DNA from 3 places in the Rhizobium sp. BK049 genome. Region 1 is predicted to be linked to each of the others. Evidence: riboswitches for the same ligand, from Rfam matches in the RefSeq annotation. Region 1 holds a riboswitch; each other region holds the start of a gene.
The links. Region 1 has a riboswitch for thiamine pyrophosphate ahead of thiM (hydroxyethylthiazole kinase). Riboswitches for the same ligand answer to the same signal wherever they lie in the genome.
Positions count from the first base shown of each region.

Region 2: linked by a shared signal. The riboswitch ahead of thiC (phosphomethylpyrimidine synthase ThiC) and the one ahead of thiM (hydroxyethylthiazole kinase) in region 1 are both predicted to bind thiamine pyrophosphate.
Region 3: linked by a shared signal. The riboswitch ahead of FHT70_RS23060 (ABC transporter permease) and the one ahead of thiM (hydroxyethylthiazole kinase) in region 1 are both predicted to bind thiamine pyrophosphate.

Region 1 covers NZ_JACHYV010000009.1:15,419-21,227, reverse strand. Annotated here, with positions in the region: gene FHT70_RS11650 (glycoside hydrolase family 3 protein) at 1-631, opposite strand, end outside; gene FHT70_RS11645 (GNAT family N-acetyltransferase) at 656-1,135, opposite strand; gene thiD (bifunctional hydroxymethylpyrimidine kinase/phosphomethylpyrimidine kinase) at 1,345-2,154, opposite strand; gene thiE (thiamine phosphate synthase) at 2,151-2,786, opposite strand; gene thiM (hydroxyethylthiazole kinase) at 2,783-3,586, opposite strand; TPP riboswitch at 3,632-3,728, opposite strand; gene FHT70_RS11625 (DUF1349 domain-containing protein) at 3,862-4,446, opposite strand; gene FHT70_RS11620 (ABC transporter substrate-binding protein) at 4,670-5,809, shown strand, end outside.
Region 2 covers NZ_JACHYV010000001.1:12,510-18,318, reverse strand. Annotated here, with positions in the region: gene FHT70_RS00100 (AAA family ATPase) at 1-2,761, opposite strand, end outside; gene FHT70_RS00095 (DNA repair exonuclease) at 2,761-4,029, opposite strand; TPP riboswitch at 4,295-4,425, shown strand; gene thiC (phosphomethylpyrimidine synthase ThiC) at 4,520-5,809, shown strand, end outside.
Region 3 covers NZ_JACHYV010000025.1:18,894-24,702, reverse strand. Annotated here, with positions in the region: gene FHT70_RS23070 (ABC transporter substrate-binding protein) at 1-69, opposite strand, end outside; gene FHT70_RS23065 (ABC transporter ATP-binding protein) at 134-946, opposite strand; gene FHT70_RS23060 (ABC transporter permease) at 943-1,749, opposite strand; TPP riboswitch at 1,898-2,011, opposite strand; gene soxR (redox-sensitive transcriptional activator SoxR) at 2,343-2,813, shown strand; gene FHT70_RS23050 (SDR family oxidoreductase) at 2,938-3,708, shown strand; gene FHT70_RS23045 (metalloregulator ArsR/SmtB family transcription factor) at 3,812-4,153, shown strand; gene FHT70_RS23040 (LysR family transcriptional regulator) at 4,231-5,124, shown strand; gene FHT70_RS23035 (formate dehydrogenase subunit gamma) at 5,259-5,738, shown strand; gene FHT70_RS23030 (NADH-quinone oxidoreductase subunit NuoF) at 5,735-5,809, shown strand, end outside.

The DNA of each region.
Region 1 (5,809 bases):
CCTTCAGTGCGACGAAAGGCTTGAAATCGGTGGCGGTGAGCGTCTCACGGCTGGCATCGACGACCGGACGCTCCTTGTGGGAGTCGAGCGTGGCGCGGCCGTGGCCGGGAATATGCTTCATGACCGGCATGTTGCCGGTCTCTAGCAGCCCGTCGACCACCTCACGGCCGAGGGCAGCGATGAAGTCGGGATCGGGGCCGAAGGAGCGGGCGCCGATGACCGCACTCGTCGTCTCGAAGACGAGGTCGAGAACGGGCGAGCAGCCGCTGGAAAGGCCGAGTTCCGTCATCATCGCGCCCATGGCCTGGGAGGAAAGGCGCAGTGCTTTTTTGCCCAGATCGAAATCGCGGCGGGCCAGTTCGGCGAACTGGCCGAAGCTGCGGAAGAGCGGCCAGGGACCGGCGTCGAGATGCTGGACGCGGCCGCCTTCCTGGTCGGTGAAGACGGGCGCATCCTCTCGGCCGACGGCTTCGCGGAAGCGTTCGATCAGCCGCTTTGTCTGCTCCGGCTCGCGCTGATTGCGCCGGCCGACGAACAGGCCGAGCGGATTGGTCTCGCGAAACAGGGCGTATTCGTCATCCGAAATCGCGTTCGGGAGGCCGACGAAAAGGGCGAGCGGGGTCGAGGACAATTCTGTAACTCCGATATCAGCTGGTCATTTCGGCGCGCTTTTCAGCATGCCTTCGTAAATGCCCTTATCGGGGGCGGGGATAACGATTGCGCCTGCGGTCTTGGCGTAGAAATCGATTGGGCCGGCATCGCCGATAAAGGCATAGGCATGGCCGAGCGCCTTCATCGTCTGAAGGCAGGCGGAAAACAGCGCGAGCCCGATGCCTTTGCCGCGCGCCTCGGGATCGACGCCGGTCGGGCCGAAGAAGCCGCGCGCCGTCGTGTCATAGCAGGCAAAGCCGAGCAGCTTGCCGCCGTCGACGGCAATCTGGCAGGCGACGGGTTGGCGGGAAAAAGCAACCGAAACCTCGCTCGCCCAATTCTCGCTGAATTGTTCGCGAACCCAGTTGACCACGAGGTGCAGTTCCGGAGGAAGAGCCGGACGAATGGAGATGCCACGATGATCGGCCCGCTCTTTCAGGTCGGCGAGCCTGTTGGAATATAAGCTCACAAGCAGGTCTGGCACCTGTCTCTCCTCCAGATATTCCTTTATAGCGGAATATATATCCGTTTAATGTCATAGACTTGGCTATCTAACTGGGCTTGTCAACAGGGATTTTCAAATGGAGCGGTGCGCCCAGCTTCGGATCAGCGCCGGCTGGCGCGAATGAAAACGGCCCGGGGGAGGCCGGGCCGTTTTCTCTCGTGAGCCTGCGCCGCTTTCGGCGGGATCGGTTATTCGCCGTGCTTCCAAAGCGCATGAAAATGCTGCACCGGGCCATGTCCGGAGCCGACAGTGAGACTGCCGGCGGCGGCGACTGCATCGGCAAGGTAATCCTTCGCAATGGCGACGGCTTGCTCGGCCGATGCGCCCTTGGCAAGCTCGGCGGCCAGTGCGCTGGAGAGCGTGCAGCCAGTGCCGTGCGTATTTTTCGTCGGCACTCGCCTGGCCTCGAACCAGTGCAGGCCGTCGGCCGTGGCAAGCACGTCTGGGCTCTCGTCGCTGCCGAGATGGCCACCCTTGACCAATACGGCGGCGGGGCCAAGCGCGCGCAGCCGCTCGGCCTGCGCCGCCATCTCATCGCGATTGGTCGCGACCGGCTGGTGCAACAGGGCCGCGGCCTCGGGCAGGTTCGGGGTCAGGAGGGTTGCGAGCGGCAGCAGCCGCCGGGTCAGCACGTCGACCGCTTCGGGCGCGAGCAGGGCGGCCCCACCCTTGGCGATCATCACCGGGTCGAGAACGATGGGGATTCCCCGTCGATCGGCAAGGGCTGCGGCGACAGCCTCGGCTATGGCGGCATTGGCGATCATGCCGATCTTGACGGCGTCGACGCGCACGTCGGCGAAGACGGCATCGATCTGGTCGGCGACGAATTGCGGCGGCACCAGATGCACGCCGGTCACCCCTTGCGTGTTCTGTGCCGTCAGCGCGGTCAGCACTGCCATGCCATAAACGCCGCGGGCGGCAAAGGCCTTGAGATCGGCCTGGATGCCGGCGCCGCCGGAGGGATCCGAGCCGGCGATGGAGAGAACATTGCGGATCATGGGCGGACCTTTCGGATTTCTGCGGCGATGCGGCGGGCGGCGGCCTCAGGGTCCGGCGTGCCCGCAATGGCGGAGACGACGGCAAGCCCTTCGGCTCCAGCTGCAAACACTTCCGCCACATGCTCCGCCTTGAGGCCGCCGATGGCGACGGACGGCACCGGCGATGCCTTCACCAGCCTGGCAAGACCATCAAAGCCGACCGGCTGCTTGTGGTCGGCCTTGGTCGGCGTCGCAAAGACAGGTCCGAGGCCGGCATAATCGACAATATCAGGGTCGACGGCGGCAGCGAGCCGGGCTGTTTCCACCGAGAGACCAAGGATCATCTCGGGTCCGATCATGTCTCGTGCCCTGCGCGCATTCATATCCTCCTGGCCGACATGCAGGCCATCGGCGCCGATCGCGACCGCAGCCTCGACATCGTCATTAACGATGAGGAGGGCGCCGGTTCCAACGAGCGCCTCTCTCAAGGCGCGGCCGGTCTCGATCATGCTGGCCGTGCCGGCATGTTTGTCGCGCAACTGCACCATCGTCGCGCCGCCGGCAACGGCAAGCCGCGCCGTCTCGATCATGCCGATTCCGGCGCAGAGATCGGGATCGAGAACGAGATAGAGCGAAAGGTCGAAGCGCTTCATGCGACCGATACCCTTGCCCTGGCATCGAGCGTTTCGGCGTCGATCGCAGCCAGCGCATCGAGGAAGCGCCAGGAAAAGGAGCCCGGGCCGGCGGCGCCGAGCGCTGCATCTTCGCCGGCGACGGCGAAGGTCGCAAGCGCGGCGACAGTCGCGCCGAAGAGATCTTCGGGCGCGGTCGCGGCAAAGGCGCCGACGAGGCAGGTGAGCGAGCAGCCGAGCGCGGTGACCTGCGGCATCAGGGCCGATCCGCCCGCAATACGGACTGCCCTTGCGCCATCGGTGACGAAATCGACAGCACCGGTGACGGCGACGATGGTCCGCTGCCTCTCCGCCAGCCGCCGTGCCGAATCCTCCGCCTGTTCGACTGGATCGCGGCTGTCGACGCCCTGACCACGGCTCTCGCCGCCGGCAAGCGCGATGATCTCGGAGGCGTTGCCGCGGATAATCGTCGGGCGAAGCTCCAGAAGGTCGGCCACCGCGGCGCGACGGAAGCCCGTGGCGTAATGGGCCACCGGATCGAGCACCCAGGGTTTGCCGGCCGCAATGGCGGCCTTGGCAGCCCCCTGCATGCCTTCGAGCCATTGCGTCGAGAGCGTGCCGATGTTGATGGTCAAAGCATTGGCGATGCCGGCGAATTCGCCGGCTTCTTCAGCGGCATGCACCATGGCGGGCGAAGCGCCCGCGGCCAGCAGGACGTTGGCCGCGATATTCATCGCGACATAATTGGTGATGCACTGAACGAGCGGCGGCTTTTCGCGCATCGCCTTCAGCATGGCTCCCGACGTGATCTTGCTCTGCATGGTGCCCCTTTCAGGCGGGGGCGGGCGCGGGGCGCTGCTCTTACGGCGATGCCCCGAGCGACTCCCTCCGCCGGCATTATCCGGTTCAGGTTCGAAGGGTTCTTCTCAGCCCGTCTGTCGACGAACGCCCCTGTCTCTCATCACGCTCTTTTTCGCAGAGAAGGGCGCGGCTGTCACTCCGAAAGTGAGTATTCCGGTATTTCGGAGCGGCTGCCCTTGGGCGTGGACATTGCTGGAGGCCTTCCCAGCGCAATCCTGAAGGCATCCAATTTTGCCTAACTCAAATCATGCAGCCCCGTCGTAATAGCCGGCCTGATTGAAAACTCCGAAAATCGAACCCTCAAACCACTCCGCTCCGGCGTACAGGCTGTCGGCCCGACCTCATAGCGATCGGCAGCCGGGAAGGGTGCTAGCCGCAGCAACGGCCAGCGGCTACCGTCGCGGGAGCCCTGGATGCGCACGGCGCCGTTTGCGACAGTCACACGGATGCGGAAATCCTCCAATTCCTTGAAGGGATGCGACACCGACCAGTCTGACTTTCCGTCGGTGACGACGGTGCTGAGGAAGGCTTCGCCGTCGGTGAATTCGACGCCTGTTTTCACCCAGCGGCTCTCGTCCATGCGTACCATCAGGCCGGCCTGATCGTAGAGGGTGCGGAATTCGCCCTGGACGCGGATCTGTGCGGTGAAGCTGTCGCCGGTGGGAAAGGCGAGGAAGTGGCCGGTGTCGCGGGTGAAGCCATAATAGGTCTCGCGCCAGAAATCGGTCTTTTCGCCTGTCGTCATCGTCAGGCCAGTTTCGTCGGCGTGCCAGCTGGCCGGCTCGTTCAGCCATTTCCCGTCATTGAAGTCGATGCTCATTCGCTTCTCCCTTCCTTTAATCTTGCCGCAGGGCAGTCGTCTCACTTGGCGTATCACGCAGGCCCCGTGCGGAGAACTAGCGCAGCTGAAGATGGTGCTTTCCGGAAACGCGCCATCCGCGGCTGCATAATCGACCGCTCATGCTTGACACGATAGCTCCAGCTTCTATTCTGTTACAAAAAGATGAATTACATAATTGTGGAACTAAATCGGGAGCTCTCATATGAAAACATTCGTCGCATTCCTTCTCGGCACCGCGCTCGTCGCCCTGCCTTCGACCCTGCTCGCTCAGGAAAAGGGCGGCGTCATCAATGTCGCGACGATCGGCGAGCCGCCGACGCTCGATCCGATGTCGTCCACGGCTGATCTCGTCGGCATCGTCACGCAGCATATTTTCGAGACGCTCTACACTTTCGACAAGAGCTGGAACGTCACGCCGCTTCTCGCTGAAAGCCTGCCCGAGATCAGCGCCGACGGCAAAACCTATACGATCAAGCTCAGGACTGGCGTCAAGTTCCACGACAATACCGATATGACGTCCGAGGATGTGGTCGCTTCGCTTACCCGCTGGATGAAGATCGCCTCGCGGGGCAAGCAGGTGGCCGGCTTTATCGACAAGGTCGCAGCTACCGATCCTTCGACGGTTACGATCACGCTGAAGCAGCCCTATGCGCCGCTGACCTCGCTGCTCGCCTTCAACAATTCGGCGGCGATCATCATCCCGTCCGAAAAGCAGGACGAGCCGATGAAGGAGTTCATCGGCACCGGTCCCTATATGCTGAAGGAACGGAAAGCCGACCAGTATATCCAGCTTGTCCGCTTCGATGGGTATAAGCCGCGCTCCGGCGAGAGCGATGGCTATGGCGGCGCGCGTCATCAATATCTTGATGAAATCCGCTTTGTGCCGGTGCCGGACCCGAACACCCGCGTCGAGGCCGCCGTTTCCGGCCAGTATGATTATGTCGACTCGATTCCTGTCGAATCCTACGACAAGCTGAAAGCCTCGACCGCCTCGCAACCGGTCATGCTGAAGCCCTTCGGTTATCCTGTCTTCGTCTTCAACACCAAGGAAGGTGCTGCTGCCAACGTCGAGGTGCGCAAGGCGATCCGCCAGGCGCTCAGCATGGAAGACATGCTGGCGGCGGCTTTCGGCAGCAAGGATTTTTATGCGCTCGACGGCGCCATCTATCCGAAGTCCTTCGCCTGGTCGACCGATACCGGCGCCGAGGGCGCCTATAACGTCGCCGATCCGGAAGGGGCGGCCGCGGCCGCCAAGAAAGCCGGTTACAATGGCGAGCCGATCCGCATCCTGACCAGCCGCCAATACGAGTTCCATTACAAGATGGCGCAGGTCGCCGCCGAG
Region 2 (5,809 bases), on a different contig from region 1:
GCAATGCCTCGGTAATCTGGCGGCGTAAGGTGGCGACCCGCTCTTCCAGCCGGTCCCGCTCTCGGGACTGGTTCAGCAATACTTCCACCGAAGCAAGCGAGTCTGCGGCGAAATAGCCGGTCAATTCGTCCTTGCGGGCATTGTGAACGGCCAGTTCCTCCTCCAGCGCACGCCGTTTTTCCAATTGTCTTTCGAGATCCGCCTGCCGGTCTGCCCGAAGCTGAGCCGCATGCCGTGCCGCCTCATGACGTTCCACAAGCGCGTTTGCGGAGGCGAGCGTATCCACGGCCGACTGGCTGAGACCGCAGTCTCTGAGAAGACCGGCGATATGCTCGCGAAATTGCTGCTGGTCGCGCTCCATCGCGGCAACACGAGTTGCGAGGTCATCTCTTTCCTTCAGGATGGAGGGCAGTGCAGCGAGCGCATTCAGCATTGCTCGGACGGCCGCCATCGAACCGGCTTTGTCGGCAAACCAGGTTCGCGACAGCGCCCCCGCCCATTCCCGCTCCCAGGCCGCCATGGCGGCTTCCGCCTCCTGCCGGTCGCGCTGTCGTTCCCTGAGATCGTGGCTGAGGTCACCGACCGCTTTTTCGTGCGCCTGCCGCGCCGCCCGCTCGGCTCTGCCGGCGGCGAGTATATCATTTGCAGCCTGCATCAGCTCGGCGACCGGTCGCTGGTCTGCGTCATCAAGACCGGCTTCTGCAAGGCTCTCCGCAAGCGTTGCGGCATGCCTATCCAGTTCGATGCGAAGCGCGTGCACCGTGTCTTCTGCGTGTTGCAGATCGTCCCAGGCGGCCAGCGCCGCGGCTCGCTTGGTGCTCCAAGTGTCGAGTGCGGCCACGCGCGCCGCGGCTTCGGCGTCATATTCGATGTTTTCAGGCAGCAGATCACCGATGCGCTCGGCAAGCGCATCATGTTCGGCGCGCGCTTCGCCAAGCAGTTCCCTTTGCCGCTCGATCATTGCTGCCGTTGCCGCTTCCGCTTGGCGGAGTTGGCGCAGCTCGGCCAGTTCCTGCGCCCGCGACAGCCGGCCGGCGGATACCACGTCGTCCTGCCGCATCCGCTCCTCGAAAATCCGAGCCGTGGCGGCATTCAGACTGGTGAGATGCGCCTGCCAGGCGGCATCGCGTTCATCGCGCAGCCGCGCGGCCTCGGTATCGTCGATCGAACCGCCGGCGACGAAGGCCGCGATCCGGGCTTTGGTCAGCGCCTGTTCGGTGCCGAGATCGCGCAGCCTTCCCTCGTGATCGCCAATCCGCTTGTCGATAGCAGTCGCTTGGCCACGCCAGGCTTCGATCTGTCGAGGCTCTGCCGCGGCCGTCCGCTGCAGAGCGACGGCGTTGCCGCTCCAGGGTGCGAGCTGTTCAAACTGGTTCTCCTGCGTTCGCTTCGCCTGGACAAGTGTCCGTTCTTCCATGCTAAGCCGCACGGGGAGATCAGATCCCGCCAGCCGGCTCAGGGCGATCTCGATGCGGCCGAAACGCGCAGGATCCAGGAGCCCAGATCCATCTCGCGAGCCGCCTTCCCTGTTCAGCCTTTCGAGATTCTCCCGCGCTCGCAACAGTTCCCGATCAGCGGCTGCCAGTTTCGCCTCGACGCCGGAACGCCGTTCGATAAGATCGCGGATGATGCCGATCAGCGAAGCGGGCAGCAGCAGCGCCTCGGGTTTCGCATGGCCCGGCTGTTCGAGATCGGCCAGCAGTCGGACCAACTCACCCTCCTGTTCGGCCAGCGCCAGCCGGCGCTTCGGCAGATCGCTCTCAGCCGCAAGATAGCGCGCCCGACCCTGATCCAGCAGGTCCATATGCGCGGTGACTGCCAGCGCCTTGTCGTCGATCGCGATCGCCTCGATCTCATCCGCAAGCTGGCGCAGCGTGCGGTCGGCGGTCTCGACAAGCGCCTGCAGCCGCGTCTCGTCGCGCGAAAGCTGGGGCAGGAGCGCGAACCATTCGGACGGCGGCCGCGGCAGATCGCTCATGGCGGCTGCATCTGCATCCAGCCGCCGGAGCTCTAGGGCCGCGGGTAGGGCGCCGAGAAGGCGCGTGAGCTCCTGATGCCGGGTCTTGGCCTCGGCCAGTTCCCGCGTGGTTTTGCCATAGGCAGCGTCGGCCTGCTCATAAGTCGATTTCAGGGCCGAATAGGTGGAGGCAAGCGTGTCGATGGCATTGCGCTCGGCCTTGAGCGCTTCGAGCGAACGCTTGAGTTCCGCGAGCCTGGTGCTCGACGACCGCTTCTTGTAGATCGCGTTGGCTTCGTCGGCTGCGGTCACCAGCGAACGGCTCAGGCCTGCCAGGCCTGAGCTGGCCGAGAACAGTAATTCGCCGAGTTCGCCCTTGCTTTGTATGATGGCGTTGCCGCCTTCCTTGAGCGACTGATCGTCGAGCGAGAACATGGTGCGATAGGCCTCGCGACCGACGCCTCCAAGCGCGCCGGCCAGGAGCGCCTCGTTCACAGCTTGTCCCCGATCATCGACGAGGCTGCCGGTCCGCAGCTTGAGCCGCGCCAGCTCGTATTCCCAGCCACCAAATTCCAGCCGCGCACCGACCTTCATCGTATTGTAGGGATGCAGGAAATTATAGGTGCTGCGCTCACCAATGCCGTAGAGCAGATCAAGATAGGCGGCGAAGGTGGTCGATTTGCCCGCTTCGTTAAGGCCATAAACGATGTGCAAGTCCGGCGAACCTTGACGGGCCGCGCCGAAATCGATGGAGTGATCGGTGAACTTGCCATAGCGGGTGAGGTCGAGGCGGCGCAGACGCATCAGCTGTCTCCCCGATCCACCGCCTTCATCCGGGCGGCGATGTCCTCGGCGCCATCGGCGAGAAGGTTGTCGATGAAGCGTTCAAAACCCGCCTCGTTCTGGCCGGCAAATGCCCGGCTCTCGGGCGGCAGGTCGGCAAGCAGGTCCCGGACCATCTCCCTGACCTCGTCGCGAAATCCGCTGCGGGTGATGACCTCGTCCCGCATCAGCGCCCCGAGTTCGATGACGGGATCGGCGGCGGACGCGTCTGCGGGGATCGAGGGCGCTTCGAAGGCGAGTTCCAGCTTCTCGATCCAGGTGCGGCCGATCGCGTCGCTGCGCCGCTCGGCTTCGGCCTGCATGAGGTCGACATCGCGCCGCAGCTGCCAGGAGAGCGGCGTGCGGCCGGAAAGCCTGAGGCGTGCGACAAGATGCGGCGAAGCCGTGCGGTCGCGCTGCGCCATCAGGGCCGTCTCGACCATCATGGCTGCCTCACGCCAATCATCGACACCCGTGAGGTCGACATTGACGCGCTCGAACTGCGCGATGCTGGTACGCCGCTCCTCGACCGTCACGGTCCGGTCGTCGGCCACGGTCACCAGCGACACGGTCTTGACGCCCGCTTCATTGATGTCGCGGCCCTGCGGCATGCCGGGCATGATGACCGTCGCCGTGCCGGGATAATGGCTGCGCTGGTGGAGGTGCCCGAGCGCCCAGTAGTCGAAACCCGAGGCATGCAGGTCGAGCACGTTGCAGGGCGCATAGACATCATGTCCGGCCGATCCGGCCAGGCTCGTATGCATGATGCCGATATTGACGGCATCCGCTACCGGCGGCTTGAATTTCGGCAGCAGCGGGTCCGGGGCTTGCGGCTTGGCGAAGCTCAGACCGTGGATTGCGACCGACAAGCTGCCCTTGGTGGTCTCGACGGTCTCGGCATGGCCGCCGAAGATCTTCACCGTATCAGGCATCACCAGTTCCCGAGCGATCTTCGACATGGCATCGTGATTGCCGCGGATCTTGAAGACGACAATGCCCGCCCGGTGCAGCCGCTCCAGCTGACTCGCCAGGAAGCGCGCCGTCTTCATCGACGTCTGCTCCCCGTCATAGAGATCGCCGGCGATGACAAGCGCGTCGACCTGCTCCTCAAGGCAAAGATCGACGATCGCGACCAGCGTCTGTCGGCTGGCGTCACTCACGAGGTCGGCCAGCTCTGCGTTGCGAAGTGCGAGAGAGCGCAAGGGAGAGTCGAAATGGAGATCGGCAGTGTGGACGAAACGATAGGCCATGAATGCAAGAATGGTGTTGCGATAGAGTGATCCAGCAGGCGCCGTCTGACAAATAAACGAACGTTATCGTCCGTCAGCAAAACATGAGACCATGCCACGAATATTCAGAGCATGGCGGCAGCGTCGTGGCGAGTGAAATGGGCCGGCGGAGCTGGCCCATCCACAATCAATGCTGCTCTATCGGACTGGCCGCCGACTCAAAAGGTAAGGATGGGAACGCGTGAGGGTCGGCTTGACATCAGGGCCGCAGCGGTCTTTGATGCAGGGCATTCACCAGGGGTGTCCCGGCAAGGGGCTGAGATTCTGCTGAACAATACGGCTTGCCGGTTGTGGCGCAGTGACCCGTTGAACCTGATCCAGTTCATACTGGCGTAGGGACGGTGCAGACGCTGCGGCTGTCGGGCGGATTTCGCTTTGTCGTATGAGGCGTCTTTCCATCATTCCAACACTGGAACTGGGTCTCCAAACGTCAAACCTTGGAGCCTCACCCATGAATATTGTCGCACCCAAGCTTACTCCGGTCGTCACCACCGGCCCGCTTCCGGCCTCGACCAAGATCGCCAAGCCCGGAACGCTATATCCTGATCTGCGCGTGCCGATGCGCGAAATCAGCCTTCACCCGACCTCCGGTGAACCGCCGGTAACGGTCTATGATTCCTCCGGTCCCTATACTGATCCGGCCTATACGGTCTCGATCGACGCCGGACTGCCGCGTTTGCGCGAGAGCTGGATCAGGGCGCGTGGCGATGTCGAGGCCTATGAAGGCCGGGTGGTGAAGCCTGAAGACAATGGTTTTGTCACCGGCGAGCGGCTGACGCCGGAATTCCCGCTTCGCAACACGCCGCTGAAGGCAAAAGCGGGCCGCGCCGTAACCCAGCTCGCCTATGCGCGTGCCGGCATCGTCACGCCGGAAATGGAGTTCATCGCCATCCGCGAAAACCTCGGCCGGCAGGCTGCGAAGGAGGCGCTCGCGCGCGACGGCGAAAGCTTTGGCGCTGATATTCCCGATTTCGTGACGCCCGAATTCGTCCGCCAGGAAATCGCAGCCGGCCGGGCAATCATTCCGGCCAACATCAACCACCCGGAATCCGAACCGATGATCATCGGCCGGAATTTCCTGGTGAAGATCAACGCCAATATCGGCAACTCGGCGGTCACCTCGTCGATGGCGGAAGAGGTGGAAAAGATGGTCTGGGCGATCCGCTGGGGCGCCGACACGGTTATGGACCTTTCCACCGGCCGCAACATTCACAACATCCGCGAACGGATCATTCGCAATTCGCCGGTTCCGATCGGAACGGTGCCTCTCTACCAGGCGCTTGAAAAGGTGAACGGCATTGCAGAGGATCTCACCTGGGAAGTCTATCGCGATACGCTGATCGAACAGGCCGAGCAGGGCGTCGATTATTTCACCATCCATGCGGGCGTGCGGCTTGCCTATATCCCGCTCACCGTCAATCGTGTCACCGGGATCGTCTCACGCGGCGGCTCGATAATGGCCAAGTGGTGTCTGCATCACCACAAGGAGAGCTTCCTCTACGAGCATTTCGAGGAAATCTGCGACATCTGCCGTGCCTATGACGTCTCCTTCTCGCTTGGAGACGGCCTTCGCCCCGGCTCGATCGCCGATGCCAATGACGCTGCGCAATTTGCCGAGCTCGAAACCCTCGGCGAACTGACCAAGATTGCCTGGGCCAGGGATTGCCAGGTGATGATCGAAGGCCCTGGCCACGTGCCGATGCACAAGATCAAGGAGAATATGGACAAGCAGCTCAAGGTC
Region 3 (5,809 bases), on a different contig from region 1:
GGCGACGCGGCCGGCGAGGCTTGTCGCGATGGCGGCGAGCATCGTCTGGCGGCGGGTGAGAAGCGGCATGGTGACCTCCTCAGGTCTTTAGAGCATGACGCCGAAAAGTACGGTTTTCGAACGACATCAGACTCTAACTCTTTAAATTGGAACAGGATTCAGATTTTGGGCCGACCGGCCTAAAACCACCCTGTTCTAGCGGATGAAGCAGGGTTTGCAGGATTTCGGTCTCGATCGCCTGGGCCGCCGGCGAACCGAGATCGGCAATGCTTCTCGGGCGGGGCAGGGGAACGCGGAATTCGCGGATGACACGCGCCGGACGGGCAGACAGCACGTAGATCCGGTCGGAGAGAAAAACGGCCTCGCGAACATCGTGGGTGATCAGCAGCGCCGTCCAGCGATGTTCGGTCCACATGCCTTGCAGCCACTCCTGGATCTGCGTGCGGGTCAGCGCATCGAGCGCGCCGAAGGGCTCGTCGAGCAGCAGCATGTCCTGCTCCTGGATGACGGTGCGCAGCAGCGCAGCACGTTGGCGCATGCCGCCGGAAAGAGAGGCGGGGTAGTGATGCTCGAAGCCGGCAAGGCCGAACCGCTCGAAGAGGGGCGCGACAGCGGCGCGTGCAGCCCGGCGAGCCATGCCCTTCACTTCCAGACCGAGCGCGGCATTATCGATGATCCGGCGCCAGGGCATCAGCGCATCGCGTTGTGGCATGAAGGCAAAGGAATGCGGCGTCTGTTCCAGCGCTGCATCGTTGAAAAGCATGGCGCCGGAATCGGGTCGCAGCGCCTGTGTCAGCAGTCTCAGCACGGTCGATTTTCCGGAGCCGGATGGGCCGACGATCGAGACGAACTCGCCGTCTGCGACGGCGAGCGAAATGTCGTCTAGAACTTTCATGCCGTCGAAGGACTTCGAGATGTTGCGCAGCTCAAGCATCTGACCGGTCATCGGCGCCGCTCCTGGGATGGCTGCCAGGGCATGACGAAACGCTGGATAACCAGCGTCAGCGCGAAGAGGCAGAGCGTCAACAGAGCGCTGACGATCACGGCGGCGAGCACGAGATCGGGACGGAAATTGTTCTTGGCGTTGAGGATATAGATGCCGAGGCCGCTTGCAGCGCCGGCATATTCGGCAAAGATCGCGCCGACGACGGCATAGGTGATCGAGATTCGAAGGCCGGCGAAGAAATAGGGCAGCGACGAGGGAAGCCGCGCCAGGCGGAAAATGCGCCAGCGGCTCGCTTTCATCGAATTCAAGAGCTCGGCAATGTCGCGATCGGTCGCCTCATAGCCCTGAAGCAGGGCAACAAGCAGCGGAAAGAAGGTGACGAGCGCCACCAGCAATATCTTCGGCAAAAGGCCGAAACCGAACCAGAGGACGACGAGAGGCGCGATCGCCACCAGCGGCAAAGTCTGGCTGGCGATGAAGATCGGCAGCATTGCCCGGCGCATGAATGGCATGAAATCCATCAGGATCGAAGAGGCGAAGGCGAAGGCGAGCGACAGGGCGAAACCACCGAGTGTCGCTCCGAGCGTCGGCCAGGTGTTTGATATCAGCGCCTCTCGGTTCAGCCAGCCCTGGACAAGGATACGCGAAGGTGCCGGCAGAATGGACGGTTTGATACCGGAAAGATCGACATAGAGTTCCCATGCCGCCAGAAAAGCAAAGCCTGCGAGCAAGGCGGGCATTGCCCGGTACACGGCGAGATAGAGCGTCGCAAGGCGCGAATCCGATGGTCGTGGCGATGTCATCGGCGTTCGATTTCAGGCTTTCGCCGGGCCGTTCGCGCAAACCTGTCGAGGGCATCGGTCTCGATGCGATTTGGGGCGGTTGCCTTGAGGGCATCGATAGGGATGCCGACGGAATTGCCGGACGTCCGGTAGAGTGACACTTGCGCGCCGGAATACATTTGGACCTCGCTCCGCTGGCATTACCCAGATCAGCTTAGAAGGGTCCGGAGGCTTGCGCCTCACATCTCAGCCCCGGCGACACGGAGCTCCCCTGTTATTTCGGCGAAAACTATCATCGGGGTTTTCTTGCCGCAACCGCAAAATTGCAAACCCGTCCGCCCGGTCGGATGGGGCGCAGATAAAAAAACACCCGGACGGAGGTCCTGTCCGGGTGTTTTCCGAGGTTCCGTACCTGCCGGGAACGGAACCCGAGCGCTTGTCTTTCAGGCGGCAATATCGGCAAGGGCGATTGGTGCGGGCCGGGCAACCGCCGACGCCATCATTTCAGCTTGTATCGACCGGATGATCTCACTGAGCTCCTTCCTGCGCCTCGTGCTTTACGGCCGGGGAAGCAGCGGTTATAAAACCTCAACTAATATTGAGGTCAATAGGCCATGAATAGGATTTCTGCAACGCCGCTCGGCAGGCTTCTGACGGTCGGCGAAGTGGCGCAACGCAGTGGTCTTGCCGTCTCGGCGCTACATTTCTATGAGGCCAAGGGGCTGATCTCGAGTATCCGCACGCGCGGCAACCAGCGGCGCTACGGACGCGATGTCCTTCGCCGGCTCGGCATCATCAAGGTGGCGCAACGTGTCGGCATTCCGCTTTCGGAAATCCAGACGGCATTTGCCTCCCTGCCGCAGGGGCGCACGCCGACGATTGCCGACTGGCAGACGCTGTCGGCGCGCTGGAAGGATGAACTCGACACGCGAATCAGACGGCTGAGCCTGCTGCGAGACCGTCTGACCGGCTGCATCGGCTGCGGTTGCCTGTCGATCGAAAGCTGTCCGTTGCGCAATCCCTTCGATCAGCTCGGCGAGGAAGGGCCAGGCGCACGGCTGCTGGAGACCGAAATCGAAGTATGAACTTTCAGGGAAGAGCGCCAGCCTCTGGCGGAAAGATGACGCCTGCCTTTCTTTCGGCCGGCGCGCTCATATGTTAAGGGCGAATGGCGCAACAGGCGGCATTGTCCGCGAGGAGGACAGCTTCGTGTTCCATCCGAGACTATTCGAAAATCGCAACGTCATCGTAACCGGCGCCGGGCGGGGCATCGGTCTCGAAGTGGCCCGGCAGTTCCTGGACTGCGGCGCGAAGGTGATCGTCCATACTGGACGCAAACCGGGGCGCGATCTGCCGGATTTTCTGCTGACGGCTGAATCCGAAAGACGGGCGCTGTTGCTGCACGCCGATTTCACTGCCGCTGGCGGCGCTGCGCAATTTGCCGAAAATGCGCTTACCTTTTTCGACAAGGTGCATGTGCTCGTCAACAACGCCGGCACTATGCTCGGCCGTTTTCCAGCTGCCACACTGACTGACACGGATTATGAGGCGATCGTGCGTTTGAACCAGACGTCGGTGGTGGCGCTGACGCGTGCGTTGCTGCCGGCATTGAAGGCGGCGGAAGGCGCTGCCATCGTCAACACCGTTTCAATTTCCGCGCTGACCGGCGGCAGTCCCGGTTCTTCGATTTATTCTGCCTCGAAAGCCTTCGTTTCAACCTATTCCAAGGCGCTTGCCCGCGAGCTCGCGCCGGATGGCATCCGCGTCAATTGTGTCTCGCCCGGAACGATCGAGACGGATTTCCACGAGCGCTATTCCTCCCGCGAAAAGCTGGAGCAGACGAGAAAGTCTATTCCCTTGCAGCGGCTGGGCACAGCGGAGGATTGCGCTCCCGCCTATCTGTTTCTGGCGGCGCCCTCGCTCTCCGGATACATTACCGGCCAGGTCCTCGAGATCAATGGCGGCCAGCTTATCTGCTGATTTAGTTAGACCTTTTTTGACATTTCTTCACTTTTGGCAAATTCGTGTGTGCGAATATGCTATTGTGCTGATCTGCCTTTTTGCTTCCCTTCCGAGATGTCGAATGCCATTGCCCAAGCCCGAGCCGGGAATGTCCGGTCAGGAACTGCACAAACTCGCTGGAAACGCTCGTGAGGCGAGCGATCTGCTGAAGGCGCTGGCGCACCAGACTCGACTTCTGATTCTTTGCATACTCGCGACCGAGGAGCGGACGGTGAGTGAAATCGAAAACATCCTCGGCATTCAGCAGGCAATGGTCTCGCAGCAGCTCGCGCGTTTGAGGCTCGAAGGTCTCGTCAATACGCGCCGTCAGGGCAGGCTGGTCTATTACCGTATCGGCAATACAAACGTGCTTGCCTTCCTTGAATCGCTCTTCGATCTTTTTCCGGCTGCTGAAAACAATTAGTACCCGCCCTTGCGGAGCACGGTTGCTGCGTCGAAGATAGCTGATCCGGATGATTTCGCGCCGGATCGGGAGACCGGATGATCGACAAGCTGGAATTTTTCATCGCCCTTGCCAACGAAAAGCATTTCGGCCGCGCCGCGGAGGAGTGCGGGGTTTCCCAGCCGACGCTTTCAGCCGCGATCCGGCAGCTCGAGGATCAGCTTGGTGTCATGCTGGTGCAGCGCGGCTCGCGCTTTCAGGGGCTGACGCCGGAGGGCCAGCGCGTCCTGGAATGGGCCCGGCGCATCGTCGGCGATGCCCGCACCATGCGCGAGGAGATGCGCGCGGCCCGCCGCGGACTTTCCGGCCATATCCGCCTTGCCGCCATTCCGACGGCGCTCGCCATGCTATCGCGCATCACCACGCCCTTTCAGGAACGACATCCGGGAGTGACCTTCTCGATCGTCTCGCGGAACTCGCTGCAGGTGCTGAGCATGCTCGAAAATCTCGAAATCGATGCCGGCATCACCTATCTCGAAAACGAGCCGCTCGGCCGGGTCACCAGTGTTCCGCTCTATGCCGAGCGCTATCATCTGATCACTGCTGCAGGCAGCCCGCTGTCCGATCGCGACAATGTGACCTGGAAGGAGGTCGGCGATCTTCGGCTTTGTCTATTGACCGCCGACATGCAGAACCGCCGCATCATCAACCGGCATCTGACAGAAGCCGGCGCCACTGTGCATCCGACGCTCGAATCCAATTCGATGATCGTGCTGTTCTCGCATGTCAGAACCGGACGCTGGGCGAGCATCATGCCGCGCAACGTGGCGAAATCATTTGGTTTTCCGGTGGAGATCCGGATGATTCCGATTGTCGAACCGGAAGCCCACCATCTGGTTGGCCTCGTCGCACCCTATCGGGAGCCCTTCACCCCGCTCGTTTCGGCCCTGCTGCACGAAGCGAGAGTGCTCGTGCGGGACGAGGAGCTCTGATAGAAAAAACCTATCAATCCACGAGATAGCTTTATTGATCGTCGTCGGCTTCCCTGAGATGTTGTCTGCACGATGGCGCTCGGCTGGGGAGGCCTGCCATCCCGAAACGAGCGAGCCGCCGGGAGGGCTGCCTGATGACCATTCATATCGCCGAAGGCGATATCGCAGCGCGTACGCGGACCATCGTCGCCGACCTTCGCTTCCTTGAAGGACCGCTGCTTCCCATTCTGCACGAGGTTCAGCGAGAATTCGGTTATGTGCCGCAGGAAGCCCTGCCTGTGATTGCGGAGGAACTGAACCTCTCGCGCGCCGAGGTGCACGGGGTGATGACATTCTACCACGATTATCGCGACCATCCCGCCGGCCGCCATGTGCTGAAGCTCTGTCGCGCCGAGGCCTGCCAGTCGACGGGCGGCGACGCGTTGGCTGATCGCGTCAAGGCGCTGCTCGGGATCGATTTTCATCAGACGACGCTCGACGGCGCCGTGACGCTGGAGCCGGTCTACTGTCTCGGCCTTTGTGCCTGCGCCCCGTCGGCGATGCTCGACGGCGAGGTTTATGGCCGCGTAGACGATCAGATGGCGGCGGAACTCGTTGCGGAGGCACGTCGATGACAGTCAAGATTTATGTTCCACGCGATGCCGCTGCGCTGGCGCTCGGGGCCGAAAAGGTGGCAAAGGCGATT